Regions from separate parts of the Pseudomonas sp. GNP014 genome, predicted to be linked through region 4. Evidence: predicted binding sites of a transcription regulator. Region 4 holds the regulator's gene; each other region holds the start of a gene.
The links. Region 4 encodes sigma-54, which starts transcription at its own class of promoters, with help from an activator protein. Its sites were predicted from a motif close to ANTGGCATNNANNTTGCTNT; they were not measured.
Positions count from the first base shown of each region.

Region 1: ACXX9E_RS13210 (flagellar basal body rod protein FlgF) is a predicted target of sigma-54. The motif match lies at 2,940-2,959, and genes of this name have one in related genera.
Region 2: ACXX9E_RS14490 (circularly permuted type 2 ATP-grasp protein) is a predicted target of sigma-54. The motif match lies at 2,642-2,661, and genes of this name have one in related genera.
Region 3: glnA (glutamate--ammonia ligase) is a predicted target of sigma-54. The motif match lies at 3,869-3,888, and genes of this name have one in related genera.

Region 1 is NZ_JBTGUS010000001.1:2,935,315-2,940,608, forward strand. It holds gene phhA (phenylalanine 4-monooxygenase) at 1-715, opposite strand, end outside; gene ACXX9E_RS13205 (sigma-54-dependent transcriptional regulator) at 1,090-2,652, shown strand; gene ACXX9E_RS13210 (flagellar basal body rod protein FlgF) at 3,014-3,754, shown strand; gene flgG (flagellar basal-body rod protein FlgG) at 3,800-4,585, shown strand; gene flgH (flagellar basal body L-ring protein FlgH) at 4,638-5,294, shown strand, end outside.
Region 2 is NZ_JBTGUS010000001.1:3,204,828-3,210,121, forward strand. It holds gene ACXX9E_RS14470 (PLDc N-terminal domain-containing protein) at 1-79, shown strand, start outside; gene speE (polyamine aminopropyltransferase) at 317-1,192, shown strand; gene ACXX9E_RS14480 (hypothetical protein) at 1,368-1,601, shown strand; gene ACXX9E_RS14485 (ribonuclease E inhibitor RraB) at 1,812-2,159, shown strand; gene ACXX9E_RS14490 (circularly permuted type 2 ATP-grasp protein) at 2,694-4,103, shown strand; gene ACXX9E_RS14495 (alpha-E domain-containing protein) at 4,116-5,066, shown strand; gene ACXX9E_RS14500 (transglutaminase family protein) at 5,063-5,294, shown strand, end outside.
Region 3 is NZ_JBTGUS010000001.1:1,609,575-1,614,868, reverse strand. It holds gene typA (translational GTPase TypA) at 240-2,060, opposite strand; gene thiI (tRNA uracil 4-sulfurtransferase ThiI) at 2,200-3,654, opposite strand; gene glnA (glutamate--ammonia ligase) at 3,983-5,294, shown strand, end outside.
Region 4 is NZ_JBTGUS010000001.1:2,258,762-2,264,055, reverse strand. It holds gene lptC (LPS export ABC transporter periplasmic protein LptC) at 1-396, shown strand, start outside; gene lptA (lipopolysaccharide transport periplasmic protein LptA) at 383-928, shown strand; gene lptB (LPS export ABC transporter ATP-binding protein) at 928-1,653, shown strand; gene ACXX9E_RS10015 (RNA polymerase factor sigma-54) at 1,838-3,331, shown strand; gene hpf (ribosome hibernation-promoting factor, HPF/YfiA family) at 3,405-3,713, shown strand; gene ptsN (PTS IIA-like nitrogen regulatory protein PtsN) at 3,726-4,190, shown strand; gene rapZ (RNase adapter RapZ) at 4,193-5,050, shown strand; gene ACXX9E_RS09995 (HPr family phosphocarrier protein) at 5,066-5,294, shown strand, end outside.

The DNA of each region.
Region 1 (5,294 bases), 680 kb from region 4:
TGTCTTCATGGGCCACGTCGAACAGGCGCTTGAGGTTCGGCAGGACAAAGTACAACGGCTGCAGGATGTCGATGCGATACGGCGTGCGCATGGCTTCCAGCGGATCGAACGGCTGATGCTCAGGCTCGTCCGACAGGCAATAAACGGTCTCTTTCGGCGAGGACAGGATGCCGCCGCCGTAGATGCGTTTGCCTTGCGGGGTGTCGACCAGGCCAAACTCGATGGTCATCCAGTACAGGCGCGCCAGATACACGCGCTCTTCCTTGGTGGCCTGCAGGCCGAGCTTGCCGTAGGTGTGGGTGAATTCGGCGAACCACGGGTTGGTCAGCAGCGGGCAGTGGCCGAAGATCTCGTGGAAAATGTCTGGCTCTTGCAGGTAGTCCAGCTCTTCGCGGGTGCGAATGAAGGTGGCCACCGGAAACTGTTTGCTGGCGAGCAATTCGAAAAAGGTCTGGAAAGGGATCAGCGCCGGGACGCGGGCGACCTGCCAGCCGGTGGTCTCGCCGAGCACTTTGTTGATCTCGCCCAGTTGCGGAATGCGGTCGTGTGGCAGACCGAGTTTCTCGATACCGTCCAGATACTCCTGGCAAGCACGCCCTTCGATCACTTTCAGTTGGCGAGTGATCAGCGTATTCCACACCGCGTGTTCTTCGGCGGGGTAGTCGATAAAACCTTGCGCATCGGGCTCGCGGGCCACGTATTGCGTCTGCTTCATACTGCTCTCCTGCTAGGGGAATTCGTTCTTGTTATGTCCAGCGATGGATTCAGGATTACCCGAGAGCGCATTGATGTGCAGCAGGTTGAAACGCCTCTGTGTAGGAAATTTCTCTTTAAATCGTAAAATAATCGTTACGCTTTGCAGGATAACTCGCGTTTACGGTCATTAGTGGGTTTGAAAAGGTCGATGGCTGTCACATAATCTTGACAACTATCTGCGCGCCTCGACAGAAAAGTCTGGCGCAGTCCCCCTGTAGGAGTGAGCCTGCTCGCGAAAGCGGTGTGTCATTCACCTTCAGTACAGCCTGATAAACCGCTATCGCGAGCAGGCTCACTCCTACAGGTTCTTTATCGTTTATTCGGACGATTTTTATGCGCATCAAAGTCCATTGCCAGAACCGCATCGGCATCCTGCGCGACATTCTCAACTTGCTGGTCGCCTACGGGATCAACGTGGCGCGCGGTGAAGTGGGTGGCGAGCATGGCAACGCGATCTATCTGCATTGCCCGAACCTGATCAACATCCAGTTTCAGGCGCTGCGGCCGAAGTTCGAGGCGATTGCCGGGGTGTTTGGTGTCAAGCGTGTCGGTTTGATGCCGAGCGAGCGTCGGCACATGGAATTGAATGCCTTGCTCGGTGCGCTGGAGTTTCCGGTGTTGTCGATCGACATGGGCGGCTCGATTGTCGCCGCCAACCGTGCGGCGGCGCAGTTGCTCGGGGTGCGCGTCGATGAGGTGCCGGGGATACCGCTGTCGCGTTATGCCGAAGATTTCGACCTGCCGGAACTGGTGCGCGCCAACAAGTCGCGCATCAATGGCATGCGGGTCAAGGTCAAGGGCGACATCTTTCTGGCTGATATCGCGCCGCTGCAATCGGAGCATGACGACAGCGAAGCGATGGCCGGCGCGGTGCTGACACTGCACCGTGCCGACCGGGTTGGCGAGCGTATCTACAACGTACGCAAACAGGAGTTGCGCGGCTTCGACAGCATCTTCCAGAGCTCGAAAGTGATGGCGGCGGTGGTGCGTGAAGCCCGGCGCATGGCGCCGCTGGATGCGCCGCTGTTGATCGAAGGCGAGACCGGCACCGGCAAAGAGTTGCTGGCGCGTGCCTGCCACCTCGCCAGCCCGCGCGGGCAATCGCCGTTGATGGCGCTCAATTGCGCCGGCTTGCCGGAGTCCATGGCCGAGACCGAGCTGTTCGGTTACGGACCGGGCGCGTTCGAAGGGGCGCGCGCCGAAGGCAAGCTCGGTCTGCTGGAGCTGACGGCGGGCGGTACGCTGTTTCTCGATGGCGTTGGCGAGATGAGCCCGCGCCTTCAAGTGAAACTGCTGCGCTTTTTGCAGGACGGTTGCTTCCGGCGGGTCGGCAGCGATGAAGAGGTGTATCTGGATGTGCGGGTGATCTGCGCGACTCAGGTGGACTTGTCCGAACTGTGCGCACGCGGTGAGTTTCGCCAGGATCTGTATCACCGTTTGAATGTGCTGTCGCTGCACATCCCGCCCTTGCGCGAATGCCTCGACGGGTTGACGCCACTGGTGGAGCACTTCCTCGATCAGGCCAGTCGGCAGATCGGTTGCTCGCTGCCGAAACTGGCGCCGGCGGCGATGGATCGTCTCAGTCATTACCATTGGCCGGGTAACGTGCGGCAGTTGGAGAACGTGCTGTTCCAGGCGGTTTCGCTGTGCGAGGGCGGCACGGTGAAGGCTGAGCATATTCGCCTGCCGGATTACGGCGTGCGTCAGCCGCTTGGCGATTTCTCGCTTGAAGGTGGGCTGGACGAGATTGTCGGGCGTTTCGAAAAGGCGGTGCTGGAGCGACTGTATTCCGAACATCCAAGCAGCCGGCAGTTGGGCAAGCGGCTGGGGGTTTCGCACACCACGATTGCCAACAAACTGCGCGAATATGAAGTGGGCAAAGACCCCGAAAACTAACAGCAACGCTGTGGTATCAAGCGTTTTGTGGCGAGGGGGGTTATCCCCGAGCGGCTGCGTAGCAGTCGCAAAACCTACGAATGAGGTCGTCCTGAAGGAAAAGCGGGGCGGCTTCGCCACCCATCGGGGGATAAATCCCCTCACCACAAGTTCTCCTTCAGCCGCAGAGATCGGGATTGCCGCCAAGCGGCATAACACCGCCGGTTTTTCGACTTCGATACATTTCAAGTTTCCCCTCTGATTCCCTCAAGTCCTTTGTTTATCGGGCTGCCAGCCGCCAGAAAAAAGTTGGTCTGCAAATTGCTTATGGCTCAGCAGTACAGCGGTGGGCGGCAAACGTCCGGCATGCAGAGGAAAGAGTGTGGACAAGTACCTTTATGTGGCAATGACCGGCGCCAGCCAGAACGCACTGGCGCAAAAGGCCCATGCCAACAACCTGGCGAACATCTCCACCAACGGTTTTCAGCGCGACCTGGAGCAGGCGCGTTCGATGCCGGTGTTCGGTGACAGCTTTCCGGCGCGTGCCTTTGCCATGAGCGAACGCCCGGCCACGGATTTCACCCCGGGCTCGCTGGTACAGACCGGCCGTGACCTCGATGTCGCCGTCACCGGCAATGGCTGGATCGCCGTGCAGAACCCGAACGGCGGCGAAAGCTACGTGCGCACCGGCAGCCTCAACGTCGACGCCCTCGGCGTGCTGCGTGCCGGCAACGGCATGCCGGTGATGGGCAATGGCGGTCCGATCGCCGTGCCGCCCGAGCAGCAGATCGAAGTCGGCGAAGACGGCACCATCAGTATTCGTGCGATGGGCGAAGGCCCGCGCGTCATGGCGGAAGTCGACCGGATCAAGCTGGTCAACCCGGACATCAAGAACATGAACAAGGGCCTCGACGGCTCGATTTACACCAAGGACGGCCAGCCTGCGCCGGCCGACGCCAACGTCAAACTGGTGTCGGGTTTCCTCGAGTCGAGCAACGTCAACGCCGTGGAAGAAATGACTTCGGTGCTGGCCCTGGCCAAGCAGTTCGAATTGCACGTCAAGATGATGAACACCGCCAAAGACGACGACCAGGCCATGGCTCGGGTCTTGCAGATCAGCTAATTATCAGAACGTCGCGCCGTAAAACAGGCGCACGAGGAGAATCGAATGCTTCCGGCTCTATGGGTTGCCAAAACCGGTCTGTCCGCCCAGGACACCAACCTGACCACCATTTCCAACAACCTGGCGAACGTCTCGACCACGGGTTTCAAACGTGACCGCGCCGAGTTCCAGGACCTGCTGTATCAGATCAAGCGTCAGCCAGGCGCCCAGTCGACCCAGGACAGCGAACTGCCGTCCGGTCTGCAGGTGGGTACCGGTGTGCGCATCGTCGGCACGCAGAAAAACTTCACCGCCGGCAGCCTGCAAACCACCGAGCAGCCGCTGGACATGGCCATCGACGGTCGTGGTTTCTTCCAGATTCTGCAGCCGGACGGCACCACGTCCTACACCCGTGACGGTACGTTCCACCTCGATTCCAATGGCCAGATCGTCAACGCCAGCGGTTTCGCCCTGGAACCGGCCATCGTCATTCCCAACGATGCCCAGACCTTCACCGTAGGCCGCGACGGCACCGTGTCGATCACCATTGCCGGCAACCCGGCGTCCCAGGTGATCGGCAACCTGCAAACTGCCGACTTCATCAACCCGGCTGGTCTGCAAGCGGTGGGCAACAACCTGTTCCTGGAAACCGCCGCTTCCGGTGCGCCGCAAGTCGGTACCCCGGGCCTGAACGGTTTCGGCACCATGCTGCAGAACACTCTGGAAACCTCGAACGTCAGCACTGTTGAGGAGATGGTCAACATGATCACCACTCAGCGCGCCTACGAGATGAACTCCAAGGTGATCTCCACCGCCGACCAGATGCTCTCGTTCGTAACGCAGAATCTGTAATCCAGTCTATGAGGCGGCCATGAGGCCGCCAGCAACACCGTGAGGTAGGGTCATGAAACGCTTCGTATCTGTTCTGGCATTGGGTGGGGTCGTCTCGCTCGCGGGCTGCGTCGCGCCGACGCCCAAGCCCAATGACCCTTACTACGCCCCGGTGTTGCCGCGCACGCCATTGCCGGCTGCGGCCAACAACGGCTCGATCTATCAGGCCGGCTTCGAGCAGAACCTGTACAGCGACCGCAAGGCGTTCCGCGTCGGTGACATCATCACCATCACGCTGAACGAGAAGACTCAGGCGAGCAAGAACGCCAACTCGCAAGTGGCCAAGAACAGCAAGACCGGCATCGGCCTGACGTCGCTGTTCGGCGGCAGCGGTACCACCAACAACCCGTTGGGCGGTAACGACCTGAGCCTGGACGTCGGCTACAGCGGCGACCGTGCGACCAAAGGCGACAGCAAGGCGGCGCAGGGCAACACCCTGACCGGTTCGATCACCGTGACCGTGGCTGACGTGTTGCCCAACGGCATCATCGCCGTGCGCGGCGAGAAGTGGATGACCCTCAACACCGGCGACGAGTTGGTGCGGATCGCAGGTCTGGTGCGCGCTGATGACATTGCCACCGACAACACCGTGTCGTCGACCCGTGTCGCCGATGCGCGCATCACCTACTCGGGCACCGGTTCGTTTGCCGATGCGAGTCAGCCAGGCTGG
Region 2 (5,294 bases), 950 kb from region 4:
CCTGCTGATCATCCTCCTGCCGGTGCTGGGCCTGATCATCTGGGCCATTGCCGGACCGCGAGGCAACGTGCGGATCTAGCCACAACGTTGAAATCACCCCATAACCTGTGGGAGCTGGCTGGCCAGCGATAGCATCGCAGCGGTGTCACGCAGAGACCGTGTTGACTGCATCGCTGGCAAGCCCGCTTCCACAAGGTTATGCAGATTGCCGATGAGCCGAGGTTCGACCTGTCATCTTTGGCAACGTAAAATGCGCGCCTTTCCCGGGCAATCGTCAGCATGATGGGCGCCTGCGCATTCCCCGGAGCACCTGACCATGACCGCCACCAAGACCAGCGAGTACCTGGAAACCCTCTATGAAGGTTATGGCCAGCGTTTTCGCATGGAAAAACTCCTGCACGAAGTGCGCACCGAACATCAGCACCTGGTGATTTTCCAGAACCCGCGCATGGGCCGGGTGATGGCGCTGGACGGCGTGATCCAGACCACCGAAGCCGACGAATTCATCTACCACGAAATGCTCACCCACGTACCGATCCTCGCCCACGGCACCGCCAGGCGCGTGCTGATCATCGGCGGCGGCGACGGCGGCATGTTGCGCGAAGTGACCCGACATGCCAGCGTCGAGCACATCACCATGGTCGAGATCGACGGCACCGTGGTCGACATGTGCAAAACGTTCCTGCCGGACCACTCCAAAGGCGCTTACGACGATCCACGGCTGAACCTGGTGATCGACGACGGTATGCGTTTCGTCGCCACCACCACGGAAAAATTCGACGTGATTATCTCGGACTCCACCGACCCGATTGGTCCGGGCGAAGTGCTGTTCTCGGAGAATTTCTACCAGGCCTGCCACCGTTGCCTGAATGAGGGCGGCATCCTGGTGACCCAGAACGGCACGCCGTTCATGCAGATCGACGAAGTGAAAACCACCGCCGGTCGCCTGCGCAGCCTGTTTCCGGACTGGCATTTCTATCAGGCCGCCGTGCCGACCTACATCGGCGGTTCGATGACCTTCGCCTGGGGCTCGACCAACCCGGCCTACCGCAGGTTGAGCCGTGAAACCCTGCAACAGCGTTTCATTGGCAGCGGCATCGTCACTCGTTACTACAACCCGGAAATCCACATCGGCGCGTTCGCCTTGCCGCAGTACGTGCTGCAGGCGATCAACAAGCCAAGCAACGACTGACTGAGTGAAGGGATTGTCTGTGGCGAGGGGATAAATCCCCTCGGCCCAAAAGTTTTCCAACCCCCAACGTGATATTTTTTTCATGTTCGGCAGATGTATTCCTTTTGAACGATCAATCTCGCCAAAAGTCGAGATAGAAGTAAGCCCATTTACGGGTTTGATCGAGGAGGCACCGATGCAAAAGTGGAAAGTCACTTTCGTGGACGATCATGGTGAAATTGTCGATGAGGTGTTCGAGCAGGCGGAATGCCCCAGTGATGACGAGGCCGCTCGAATGGTCAAGGCGCGGTTGCTTCCTGTCGCCGCCGAACTGGATCTGAACGATCTGGAAGGGCGTACCGCCGATGCTGGTGTCAAAAGCCTGAAAAGCCAGAACAGCATCGAAATCCGTAGCATCACGCCAATCTGAAATTCTTCTTGTCACCTGAAGCACCAGGCCTTGGCAGCGGCTCTATCTTGGGGCTACTCTGCAAGCGAGATCAGCGAACGGATCGCTAAGGTCTGGTCTTGTCAGCTACATGCTTGTTTCCCGCGTGCAACCACGTTGCCGCAGTACTTTGGCCAGAGGCCCGGGGCGGGAATACGGAAAGTCTATCCATCTATCTGAGGGGGACGATTCATGAGCACAGCCTATCAAGAAGACATCAGCAGCAATGTTCTGCGCCGCATGAAAGAAGGCGGGTTCGATTTTTCCCGTTTTCATCCCATCGAGTTCTACGCCATTTTCCCGGACGAGGAGCGGGCGCGCAGGGCTGCAGGCAAGTTTCGCGGTGAATCCATCAATGCTCAGGTCAGTGCGCGCGACGATGGCGCCTGGTCGCTGGAATTGAGCAAAGTGATGTATGCAACGTATGACGACATTGGCGATTTCGAGCAGGGTTTCTCTGCCGTGGTCGAGCCGCTGGGCGGCATCATCGAAGGCTGGGGCGTCAAGCAGGAGGTGCGCAACCGCTATCGTCTGAACTGATCTCCGGTTACAGGTATCGGGCAACGGCTGACCTTCGGGTCGGCCGTTGTCGTTTCCAGAGATCAAAAGATCACAGCCTTCGGCAGCTCCTGCAACAGTCACCCGCAGGAACGGCCGAAGGCTGCGATCTTTTGCTTTTACTTTCAAAACATTTCAAGCGGGCAAAAAAAAGCCACCGCAGAGGGTGGCTGAAAGGGAAGACCGATAAGCCGGGGAAACCGGTCAGGGTTAAGGCCTGCGGGACTGTGGTCACAGTCCGGAGTGGTTGGGCTGAACATTTCACCAGGGAAATTGTGCAGCGGATGCGCGGATTATCCGCAGCCGGCACCGGGCAGTGAAATCAACTCTGACTATGCTGGTGATAGGCGCTGCAATGCGTCGCAATGAAGCGGGGGCAATCAGGTTGGGGCATTTGCCGCACAGGAATGGTGCGGTGCCTGCGGCGTCATTATCCAACCGATTGAAATCAAAGCGTTTATGCCGATGGCACGGGCCTTGCGAAGGCCTGTAGGTCCGGGTGACAAGGAGTACGGCATGATCCGCACCTATTTTGATGAAATGTACGATGCCGGCGGCCTGGTTCGCCCGCATTACCGGGAGTTCGCGCGCTGGCTGGCCGACACGCCTGACGAGTTGCTGGCACAACGGCGACGCGAGGCTGACTTGCTGTTCCACCGTGCCGGGATCACCTTCACGCTCTACGGGGACGAGCAGGGCACCGAGCGCCTGATTCCTTTCGACACGATTCCGCGCAGCATTCCCGCCAGCGAATGGCGGATTGTCGAGCGCGGGTGTATCCAGCGAGTCAAGGCGCTGAACATGTTTCTCGCCGACCTTTATCACGAGCAGCGCATCATCAAGGCCGGGATCATTCCCGCCGAACAAGTGCTGGCCAACGAGCAATACCAGTTGGCGATGCAAGGGCTGGATCTGCACCGCGATATCTACTCGCACATTTCCGGCGTCGATCTGGTGCGCGATGGCGACGGCACTTACTACGTGCTCGAAGACAACCTGCGGACCCCGAGCGGCGTGAGCTACATGCTCGAAGACCGCAAGATGATGATGCGCCTGTTCCCCGAGCTGTTCGCCGCCCAGCGCATCGCGCCCATCGACCACTATCCGAATCTGTTGCTCGATACCCTGAAAAGCTCCAGCCCCATCGACGACCCGAGCGTGGTGGTGCTGACGCCGGGGCGCTTCAACAGTGCGTTCTTCGAGCATGCGTTTCTGGCGCGGGAGATGGGCGTCGAGCTGGTGGAGGGCGCGGATCTGTTCGTGCGCGACGACAAAGTCTTCATGCGCACCACCGACGGGCCAAAACCGGTGGACGTGATCTACCGTCGCCTCGACGACGCGTTCCTCGATCCGCTGGCGTTCAACCCCGACTCGATGCTCGGTGTACCGGGACTGCTGTCGTCCTATCGCTCCGGCAATGTCGTGCTGGCCAACGCCATCGGTACCGGGGTGGCGGACGATAAATCGGTGTATCCGTTTGTCACTGACATGATCCGTTTTTATCTCGACGAAGAACCGATCCTGAAGAACGTGCCGACCTGGCAATGCCGCAACCCGTCCGAACTGTCCCACGTACTGGCCAATCTGCCGGAGCTGGTGGTCAAGGAAACCCAGGGCTCCGGCGGATACGGAATGCTCGTCGGGCCGGCGGCAACGACCGCGGAAATCGACGCGTTCCGCGAGCGGATCAAGGCCAAGCCGCACGCCTACATCGCACAACCGACGCTGTCGCTGTCGACCTGTCCGACCTTTGTCGAAAACGGCATTGCGCCGCGCCATATCGACCTGCGGCCATTTGTCTTGTCCGGTCGCGAAACCCGGGTTGTGCCCGGCGGTTTGACCCGTGTTGCCCTGCGCGAAGGCTCCCTGGTGGTGAATTCCTCCCAGGGCGGCGGAACCAAGGACACCTGGGTGGTCGAGGATTGAAGGAAGCTTGCCATGTTAAGTAGAACTGCCTCGGATCTGTATTGGATGTCGCGTTACCTGGAGCGGGCGGAAAACCTCGCGCGGATGCTCGACGTCAGTTACTCGTTGTCGCTGATGCCGCAGGACGGTCGCGGCGATGGTCTGCACGAATTGGCCATGCCGCTGTTGATCACCGGCACCCTCGACGATTACCTGGAGCGTCACGGCGAACTGCACGCCGAACGCCTGTTGCACTTTTTCGCCCTCGATGCGGCCAACCCGGCAAGTATCTACAGTTGCCTCGGCGCAGCGCGGGCCAGTGCCCATGCGGTGCGTGGGCGCATCACCGCCGACATGTGGGAAAACATCAACGCCACCTGGCTGGAAATTCGCGGGATCGCCGAACAAGGCCTGAGCCGCTATGGCATGAGCCGTTTCTGCGAGTGGATCAAGGAGCGTTCGCACCTGTTCCGTGGTGCGTCCTACGGCACGATCATGCGTAACGATGCGTTTCGCTTTATTCGTCTGGGCACGTTTATCGAGCGCGCCGACAACACGCTGCGTCTGCTCGATGCGCGTTATGAAATGGCCGGGGATCAGGCCGAAGCGGTCAGCGACGGCACCGCCCACGCGTATTACCAGTGGAGTGCATTGCTGCGGGCCTTGTCGTCGTTCGAGGCCTACACCGAAATCTACCGCGATGCCCCCGGCGCCCGGCATGTCGCCGAGTTGCTGCTGCTGCGCGCCGATGTGCCGCGTTCGCTGCGTGCGTGCACCGAGGAGATCGACCAGATCCTCGCGCAATTGCCCGGCGCCAATGGTCGACCGGCGCAACGGCTGGCGGCGGAAATGGACGCACGTCTGCGCTACACCGGCATCAACGAAATTCTCGAGGAAGGCCTGCACGCGTGGCTGACCGAATTCATCCCGCTGGTGCGCCAGTTGGGCAACGCCATTCACAGTTCCTACCTGGAGGCTGCATGAGACTTTCCATTAGCCACGAGACCACCTATCACTACGAAGATCAGGTGCGGGCGAGCATCCAGTACCTGCGGCTGACCCCCCACGACAGCGAGCGCCAGCATGTTCTCAGTTGGCAGCTCGACCTGCCGCGTCCGGTGCGTGCGCAACTCGATCCGTTCGGCAACATCCTGCACGTGCTGACCATGGACGAGCCGCATGAAGCGATCATCATCGGCGCGCGAGGGCAGG
Region 3 (5,294 bases), 650 kb from region 4:
GACCTGAAACACCCAGTCGATTGTCGACTCGATAAAGCCCGACCACATCGTTTATGGATTCAGCAGAATTCTTCCAAGTCGATGCATCTCATGAATATCCCCCATTTAGTCCCCTCTCCCTCCGGGAGAGGGCTAGGGTGAGGGGCTTTTGATCTTCAAGGCCCAATCTGCACTTCCCCCAGACAAACAAAAACGCCCCCGGTCTCGCGACCGGGGGCGTTTTTTATTCCAGGGCTAAATTACGCCTTGGCTTTCTTGGCAGCGCGGGTACGCTCGCTTTCGTCCAGGATCTTCTTGCGAAGACGGATGGACTTAGGCGTGACTTCGCACAGCTCGTCTTCCTGGATGTATTCCAGAGCCTGTTCCAAGGTGAAGCGAACAGGTGGTACCAGAGCGATGGTTTCGTCTTTACCCGAAGCACGCATGTTGTCGAGCTTCTTGCCTTTGGTAGGGTTTACACCCAGGTCGTTGTCGCGGCTGTTCTGACCAACGATTTGACCGTTGTAGATCTCCTGGCCGTGTTCTACGAACAGCTTGCCACGAGCCTGCAGGGTTTCCAGCGAGTAGGTCAGTGCCTTGCCGGTTTCAACCGAAACCAGAACGCCGTTCTGACGGCCGGACATGTGGCCCGACTTCACTGGAGCGTAACGGTCGAAGATCGAGGTCAGGATGCCAGCACCGTTGGTCAGGGTCAGGAACTGGTTACGGAAACCGATCAGACCGCGAGCAGGGATGTTGTATTCCAGACGAACACGGCCCTTGCCATCCGGCACCATGTTGCTCAGGTCGCCCTTACGCAGACCCATCTCTTCCATGACCTTGCCCTGCGACTCTTCAGGGATGTCGATGGTTACGTTTTCGAACGGTTCCTGCTTCACGCCGTCAACTTCACGGATGATCACTTCAGGACGGCCCAGGGCCAGCTCGAAGCCTTCGCGACGCATGGTTTCGATCAGTACCGAGAGGTGCAGCTCACCACGGCCGGAAACCTTGAACTTGTCAGCCGAGTCGCCTTCTTCAACGCGCAGTGCAACGTTGTACAGCAGCTCTTTGTCCAGACGATCCTTGATGTTACGGGAGGTCACGAACTTGCCTTCTTTACCGCAGAATGGCGAGTCGTTTACCTGGAAGGTCATGGAAACGGTTGGCTCGTCAACGGTCAGTGGCTTCATCGCCTCGACGGTGTTGATATCGCACAGAGTGTCGGAGATGAACAGCTCGTCGAAGCCGCTGATGCAGACGATGTCGCCGGCCGCTGCTTCTTCAACGTCAATGCGGTGCAGACCGTGGTGACCCATCAGCTTCAGGATACGACCGTTGCGGCGCTTGCCGTCGGCGCTGATAGCGACAACCGGGGTGTTCGGCTTGACGCGACCACGAGCGATACGGCCAACACCGATAACACCCAGGAAGCTGTTGTAGTCCAGTGCGGAGATCTGCATCTGGAACGGACCGTCACGGTCAACGGCCGGAGGCGGAACGTGATCGACGACCGCTTGGTACAGCGGAGTCATGTCTTCAGCCATGGCGGTGTGATCCAGACCGGCAATGCCGTTCAGGGCCGAGGCGTAAACCACCTGGAAGTCCAGTTGTTCTTCGGTCGCACCGAGGTTGTCGAACAGGTCGAAGATCTGGTCCAGAACCCAGTCCGGACGCGCGCCTGGACGGTCAACCTTGTTGATTACCACGATTGGACGCAGGCCGGCTTCGAACGCCTTCTTGGTCACGAAACGGGTTTGCGGCATAGGGCCGTCTTGAGCGTCAACCAGCAGCAGAACGGAGTCAACCATCGACATTACGCGTTCAACTTCGCCGCCGAAGTCGGCGTGGCCCGGGGTGTCCACGATGTTGATGTGGTAGCCGTTCCAGTTGATGGCGGTGTTTTTCGCCAGAATGGTAATACCGCGCTCTTTTTCCTGGTCGTTGGAGTCCATCACGCGCTCGTCGTTGAGCTCGTTGCGCTCCAGGGTGCCGGATTGACGCAGGAGTTTGTCTACCAGGGTGGTCTTACCATGGTCAACGTGGGCAATGATGGCGATGTTACGTAGATTTTCGATCACTTGTGTATCTCGATCAGAGGATTCGGTTTGCTGACAAGTCTTGGCAGCGATTAACAGTAGTGTCCGGCATGGCCGTTACAGCTTGACGGCGGTGTCGGGGGGCCGGTGACGCAGGCCACAGGCAAACAGCCCCGGGCACTTAGCTCGGTCGATAAACGCGCACATTGGCATGCCCCTCACTGAGCAAATGGTGAGCATGCAGGCGACTCATCACGCCTTTGTCGCAATACAGCAGGTACTGGCGAGTCGGATCCAGCTCCTTGAAACGAGCGTTCACTGCGTAGAACGGCATCGTCTGTACTTCTACGCCAGCGATTTCCAGCGGCTCATCCTCGGCGGCATCCGGGTGACGGATGTCGATGACGATCTGACCGGCCAGTGCTTCGCTGACTTCTTCAATCTGTACGTCCTGGCCCAATTCGTCGATCACCCGATCGATCGGCACCAGTTTGGCGTTTTCGAGCGCACGCTCGAGCACCGCCATGTCGAATTCTTTCTCTTCGTGCTCAACACGACCGCGTTTGGCGGCTGTCTTCGGATTGACCGAAATGACCCCGCAGTACTCCGGCATGTGCCGGGCGAAATCGGCGGTGCCGATCTCGTTGGCCGTGTCGATGATGTCCTGCTTGTGCGCCACGATCAGCGGACGCAGGACCAGCTTGTCGGTCACGCAGTCGATCACCGACAGATTCGGCAGCGTCTGGCTCGACACCTGGGAGATCGCTTCGCCGGTCACCAGGGCATCAATGTGCAGGCGGTCGGCAATGGCGGAGGACGCGCGCAACATCATACGCTTCAATACGACGCCCATATGACTGTTATCGACTTTGCCGAGAATTTCGCCCAACACTTCTTCGAACGGAACACTGACAAATAGCACGCGTTGCGAGCTGCCGTACTTCTTCCAGATGAAATGCGCGACTTCCATCACGCCCAATTCGTGGGCACGACCGCCCAGATTAAAGAAGCAGAAGTGCGCCATCAGGCCACGGCGCATGATCTGGTAGGCGGCAACGGTCGAGTCAAAGCCGCCGGACATCAATACCAGCGTCTGCTCCAACGCGCCGAGCGGGTAACCGCCGATGCCGTTGTGCTGACTGTGGATGACGAACAACCGTTTGTCGCGAACTTCGATGCGCACTTCGATTTGTGGCGCTTTCAGGTCGATACCGGCAGCACCGCACTCACGGCGCAGCTTGCTGCCGACGTATTTTTCGACGTCCATCGAGCTGAACGTGTGCTTGCCCGCGCGCTTGCAGCGCACCGAAAAAATCTTCCCGGCCAGTGCATCACCGTAGTGCTGTTTGCACTTTTCGGTGATGTCGTCGAAGTCGCCCAGCGGGTACTCGTCGATCTGCAACAGGTGGGCAATGCCCGGCATGCAGCTCAGACGCTCGACCATCTCTTTCTGGGCTTTGGCGTCGGCTACGCGGGTTTCCAGCTCGAGGTTGTCCCACACACCGTTCACCACCACAGCCGGGTCCAGATCGCGGAGCACGGCGCGGATGTTTTTGGCCAACTGGCGGATAAATTTCGTCCGGACAGGTCGACTCTTGATGGTGATCTCGGGGAAGACTTTTACGATTAGTTTCATGAAAACAGCGCGCGCAGGGCCAGCCGAAAAAGGGGGGCGCGGATTATAGCGGAAATTGCTCAAGGTTTAACCAGTTAATGTGCATAAGGTTTTGCGTGCACCAAAACAGGTCATTTTCAGAATCGAGCGCTACATTAAAGGGCGAGATTTTCGCCTTTCTGGCGATTTGCTCCATTAGAAGCGTGAATTTGGGGCAAAAAACCCATGCTGGGGCACTGGCATGCAATTTGCTCCCTTGTGAGGCAGGTTGCCTTGGCAGAGTATCTGCGCCGGCATCACCCATATTAAGGGCATCCACTACCAAGCCCTAAGCCACCCGGAGGACACTATGTCGAAGTCGGTTCAACTCATCAAAGATCATGACGTCAAGTGGATTGATCTGCGCTTCACGGACACCAAAGGCACTCAGCACCACGTGACCATGCCGGCTCGCGATGCGCTGGAAGACGACTTCTTCGAAGTCGGCAAGATGTTCGACGGTTCCTCCATCGCTGGCTGGAAAGGCATCGAAGCCTCCGACATGATCCTGCTGCCGGACGACGACACTGCCGTTCTCGACCCGTTCACCGAAGACGCCACCCTGATCCTGGTGTGCGACATCATCGAACCGTCGACCATGCAAGGTTACGATCGTGACCCGCGCGCCATTGCTCACCGCGCCGAGGAATACCTGAAGACCACCGGTATCGGTGACACCGTCTTCGCCGGTCCAGAACCGGAATTCTTCATCTTCGACGAAGTGAAGTTCAAGTCGGACATCTCCGGCTCGATGTTCAAGATCTACTCCGAACAAGGTTCGTGGATGTCCGACCAGGACATCGAAGGCGGCAACAAAGGTCACCGTCCTGGCGTCAAAGGTGGCTACTTCCCGGTTCCGCCGTTCGACCACGACCACGAAATCCGTACTGCCATGTGCAACGCACTGGAAGAGATGGGCCAGACCGTTGAAGTTCACCACCACGAAGTGGCGACTGCCGGCCAGAACGAAATTGGTGTCAAGTTCAACACCCTGGTGAAGAAAGCTGACGAAGTTCAGACTCTGAAATACGTTGTACACAACGTTGCCGACGCTTACGGCCGCACCGCGACCTTCATGCCGAAGCCACTGTACGGCGACAACGGCTCGGGCATGCACGTCCACATGTCCATCGCCAAAGACGGCAAGAACACCTTCGCTGGCGAAGGCTATGCCGGCCTGTCCGAAACCGCCCTGTACTTCATCGGCGGTATCATCAAGCACGGTAAAGCGCTGAACGGCTTCACCAACCCGGCCACCAACTCCTACAAGCGTCTGGTGCCAGGTTTCGAAGCCCCGGTAATGCTGGCCTACTCGGCGCGCAACCGTTCCGCCTCGATCCGTATTCCTTACGTCAACAGCCCACGCGGCCGTCGTATCGAAGCACGCTTCCCGGATCCGGCTGCCAACCCGTACCTGGCATTCGCAGCTCTGCTGATGGCCGGCCTGGACGGTATCCAGAACAAGATCCACCCAGGCGATGCCGCTGACAAAAACCTGTACGACCTGCCGCCTGAAGAGGCGAAAGAGATCCCACAAGTTTGCGGCAGCCTGAAAGAAGCCCTGGAAGAGCTGGACAAGGGCCGTGCGTTCCTGACCAAGGGCGGCGTGTTCTCCGACGACT
Region 4 (5,294 bases):
GACGGCAAGGTGCAGTACGAAATGACTTCCGACAAGGCCGAGCACGTCAAGGCCACCGACATCACCCTGGTCACCAAGCCCGACCTGAACATGTACCGCGGCACGGAATTTCCGTGGCACGTGACCAGCGAGCGCGGCGAAGTGAATTCGGGCGGTACTCAGGTCGAATTGATCGATTCTGTGCGCATCAAGCGCACCGATGAGAAGAACCGCGATCTGCTGGTCACCTCCACGCGCATGACAGTGTTCCCACAGGACCAATATGCGCAGACCGAGCAACCCGTTAGAATCGACGGCGCTGGCGGTGTATCGACTGGCGTAGGCATGAAAGCGTATCTGAAGGAAAGCAGGATACACCTGCTATCGAACGTAAGAGGACAGTATGAGGCTCGTTAAAACCCTCCCTATTTTGCTCAGTCTGGGCGCAGCACTGGGAAGCGTGAGCGCCTGGGCTCTGCCGAACGATCAGCAGCAACCAATCCGCATCCAGGCCGACGACGCCCAACTGGACGACAAGAACGGCATCGCCACCTATAAAGGTGACGTGATCATCACCCAGGGTTCGATGAAGGTGACCGGCAACACCGTGACCATCACTCGCACCCCGAGCGGTGATATCGACGTGGTGACCTCGGTGGGCAACCTCGCCTACTTCGAACAACTGCAGACCGCTGGCGACACCAAGCCGGTTCAGGGCTGGGGTGTGACGATCCAGTACCATGCCGCGCAGAATCGCGTCGTACTGATCGACAAGGCCAAGGTTGTCGACAAGGACAACAACACCACCCAGGGCGAGAAAATCGTCTACGACACCGTGAAGAAACTCGCCAGCGCCGGTCGCGCGACCGGCAGCAAGGTCACCGAATCGCGTCCGCGTATCGACATGGTGATCCAGCCGAAGAAGAAAACCGACGAGAAAACCCAGTAATGGCAACTCTGAAAGCTCAGCACCTGGCCAAGGCCTATAAAAGCCGCCAGGTCGTGCGTGACGTCAGCCTGTCGATCGACAGCGGCCAGATCGTCGGCCTGCTCGGCCCTAACGGCGCCGGCAAGACGACGTGCTTCTACATGATCGTCGGCCTGGTGCAGGCCGATCAGGGCCGCGTACTGATCGACGATCTGGACGTCAGCCACCAGCCGATGCACGGTCGTGCCAAGGCCGGTATCGGCTATCTGCCGCAAGAAGCGTCGATCTTCCGCAAACTGTCGGTGGCCGACAACATCATGGCCATCCTCGAGACCCGCCCGGAACTCGACAAGGCAGGCCGTCGCAAGGAGCTGGAAAGCCTGCTGCAGGAATTCCACATCAGCCACATCCGCGACAACCTCGGCATGAGCCTGTCCGGTGGTGAACGCCGCCGGGTGGAAATCGCCCGCGCCCTGGCGACTGCACCGAAGTTCATCCTGCTCGACGAACCGTTCGCCGGTGTCGACCCGATCTCGGTCGGCGACATCAAGCAGATCATCCACCATCTCAAGGCCAAGGGCATCGGCGTACTGATCACCGACCACAACGTCCGCGAGACGCTGGACATCTGCGAAACCGCTTACATCGTCAACGACGGCCAGTTGATTGCCGAAGGCGACGCAGAAACCATTCTGGCCAACGATCTGGTCAAAGAAGTGTATCTGGGTCACGAGTTCCGCCTGTAAGCGCGACGTCCCGGTGGTTCGCGAGGGCGCTGTATCGTTGAAGCAGTTTTTTATACGTTTTAATTGTTACAGCGCTCTAGGCAAACACTTCAGTTTCAGGCATATAATTTGCTTAAGTTTGGCGCTTCGGCGCCCTGTAGTGGATGGCGCATAGCGCCGGCGAATAAGGTGTTAAGCCCCTGCCATGAAACCATCGCTAGTCTTGAGAATGGGCCAGCAGCTGACGATGACACCGCAGCTGCAACAGGCCATCCGCCTGCTCCAATTGTCGACCCTGGATCTGCAACAGGAAATCCAGGAGGCCCTGGAATCCAATCCGATGCTCGAACGCCAGGAAGAAGGCGACGACTTCGACAACTCCGACCCGCTGGCCGACAACGCCGAACACAAGCCCAATACCGAAATCCAGGAACCTTCCTACCAGGAATCCGCCCCGACGGTGGACAACCTCGAGGAGGGCGAATGGAACGAGCGCATCCCCAACGAGCTGCCGGTCGACACCGCGTGGGAAGACGTCTACCAGACCAGCGCCAGCAGCCTGCCCAGCAGCGATGATGACGAGTGGGATTTCACCACCCGCACTTCTGCCGGCGAGAGCCTGCAAAGCCACCTGTTGTGGCAACTCAATCTTGCCCCGATGTCCGACACCGATCGCCTGATCGCCGTGACGCTGATCGACTGCATCAACAACCAGGGCTACCTGGACGAGACCCTTGAAGAGATTCTCGAGGCATTCGACCCGGAACTGGATATCGAACTGGACGAAATCGAAGCCGTCCTGCACCGCATCCAGCAATTCGAGCCGGCCGGTATCGGTGCGCGCAACCTCGGTGAATGCCTGCTGCTGCAACTGCGCCAGTTGCCCGCCAAGACGCCGTGGCTCGCGGAAGCCAAACGCCTGGTCACCGATTACATCGACCTGCTCGGCAGCCGGGATTACAGCCAGTTGATGCGCCGCATGAAGCTCAAGGAAGACGAGCTGCGCCAGGTCATCGAACTGGTGCAAAGCCTCAATCCGCGTCCCGGTTCACAGATCGAATCGACCGAAGCCGAATACGTGGTACCGGACGTCATCGTGCGCAAGGACAACGAGCGCTGGCTGGTCGAACTGAACCAGGAATCAGTGCCACGCCTGCGGGTCAACGCGCAGTACGCCGGTTTCGTCCGTCGCGCCGACACCAGTGCCGACAACACCTTCATGCGCAATCAGTTGCAGGAAGCCCGCTGGTTCATCAAGAGCCTGCAGAGCCGCAACGAGACCCTGATGAAAGTTGCCACGCAGATCGTCGAGCATCAGCGCGGCTTTCTGGAGTACGGCGACGAGGCCATGAAACCGCTGGTCCTGCATGACATCGCTGAAGCGGTAGGCATGCACGAATCGACGATTTCCCGGGTGACCACGCAGAAATTCATGCATACCCCGCGCGGTATTTATGAACTGAAATACTTTTTCTCCAGCCACGTCAGCACCTCCGAAGGCGGCGAATGCTCGTCCACGGCGATCCGCGCGATCATCAAAAAACTGGTTGCCGCGGAAAATCAGAAAAAGCCGTTGAGTGACAGCAAGATCGCTGGTTTACTGGAGGCACAAGGCATTCAGGTGGCTCGCCGCACCGTCGCCAAGTACCGCGAATCCCTCGGGATCGCGCCTTCGAGCGAACGCAAGCGGTTGATGTAAGCCACGTTACAGCGTTCCAGTGGCAGGCTATCCAGCCTGCCGCTTTATGCACTGGCAACGAAGGAGAAGCTGTATGCAAGTCAACATCAGTGGACACCAACTGGAAGTGACCGAACCTCTGCGCGATTACATCAATGAGAAACTTCAACGATTAGAGCGCCATTTCGACAAGATCACCAACGTGCAAGTCACGATGTGCGTCGAAAAGCTGAAGCAGAAAATCGAAGCCACCTTGCATATTCCCGGCAGCGAAGTGGTCGCCAACGCAGAAGATACTGATATGTATGCTGCGATCGACTCACTCACCGACAAGCTGGATCGCCAACTCAAAAAGCATAAGGAAAAGACCCAGAGCCTGCTCCAGGGCGCTACCGGTCGATAACCCCCCTACTCCATGATCCGACTTGAAAGTATCCTGACCCCCGGCCGTTCCCTCGTGAACGTGCCGGGCGGCAGTAAAAAGAAAGCCCTCGAACAGATTGCCAACCTGATCGCCCGTGAAGTGCCTGATCTGGAGATGCAAGATGTCTTCGAGGCGTTGATTGCCCGTGAAAAACTCGGTTCCACCGGTTTTGGTAACGGCATCGCCATTCCTCATTGCCGCCTCAAGGGTTGCGAAGCGCCAATCAGCGCATTGATGCACCTTGATGCACCCATCGATTTCGATGCCATCGACGGCGCTCCGGTTGACCTGCTGTTCGTCCTGCTGGTGCCGGAAGCTGCCACCGATGCTCACCTGGAATTACTGCGCCAGATCGCCAGCATGCTCGATCGCAAGGAAGTTCGTGAAAAACTGCGCAGCGCATCGAGTAACGAAGCCTTGTATCAGGTCGTCCTGAGCGAGCAGAACGGTCACTAATCATGCGCTTGATCATTGTCAGCGGCCGCTCCGGCTCGGGTAAAAGCACCGCCCTGGATGTCCTTGAGGACAACGGCTATTACTGCATCGATAACCTGCCGGCCGGCCTGCTGCCGGAACTGGCCGAACGCGCGCTGATTCATACCGAGCTGGCGCAACCGCTGGTGGCCGTGTCGATTGATGCGCGCAACCTGCCCAGCCATCTGTCGCGCTTTCCGGAGCTGCTTGAAGAAGTCCGCAGCCGCCACATCCAGTGCGATGTGTTGTACCTGGATGCCGACGAAGAAACCCTGCTCAAGCGTTTTTCGGAAACCCGTCGCCGCCACCCTTTGAGCACGGCCAATCGTTCGTTGGCCGAAGCGATCAGTGATGAAACCGCTCTCCTCGGCCCGATTGCCGATCTGGCCGACCTGAAAATCAACACCACCAACCTCAACCTCTACCAGTTGCGCGACACCATCAAGTTGCGCCTGCTGAACCAGCCGGAGCCGGGAACGGCCTTTCTGGTCGAGTCATTTGGCTTCAAGCGCGGGATGCCGGTGGATGCGGACCTGGTGTTCGACGTCCGCTGCCTGCCCAATCCTTACTGGAAACCGGAGCTGCGCGCGCAGTCCGGGCTGGACGCACCCGTGGCCGAGTACCTGGCGGCGCAACCGGAAGTCGAGGAGATGTTTCAGGACATTTTCAGCTATCTGCACAAGTGGCTGCCGCGCTTCGCCGCGAGTAACCGCGCCTACGTCACCATTGCCATTGGCTGCACCGGCGGGCATCACCGCTCCGTCTACCTGACCGAACGCCTGGGTCAGGCCCTGCAGAAAACCCTGAAGAACGTCCAGGTTCGCCACCGCGACCTCACTTAAAGGATTCACACCGCGATGCCTGCTCTGGAAATCGAAATCATCAATAAACTGGGCTTGCATGCCCGCGCGTCCGCCAAGTTCGTTGGCGTGGCCGGCCAATATCCCGATTGCACGATCAGAGTGGGTCGCACACCGGAGACCACGGTCGATGGCAAAAGCATCATGGCGATGATGATGCTGGCTGCCGGCAAGGGCACCAAAATCTATCTGAGTACCGAAGGCCATCAGGAACAGGAAGCGCTGG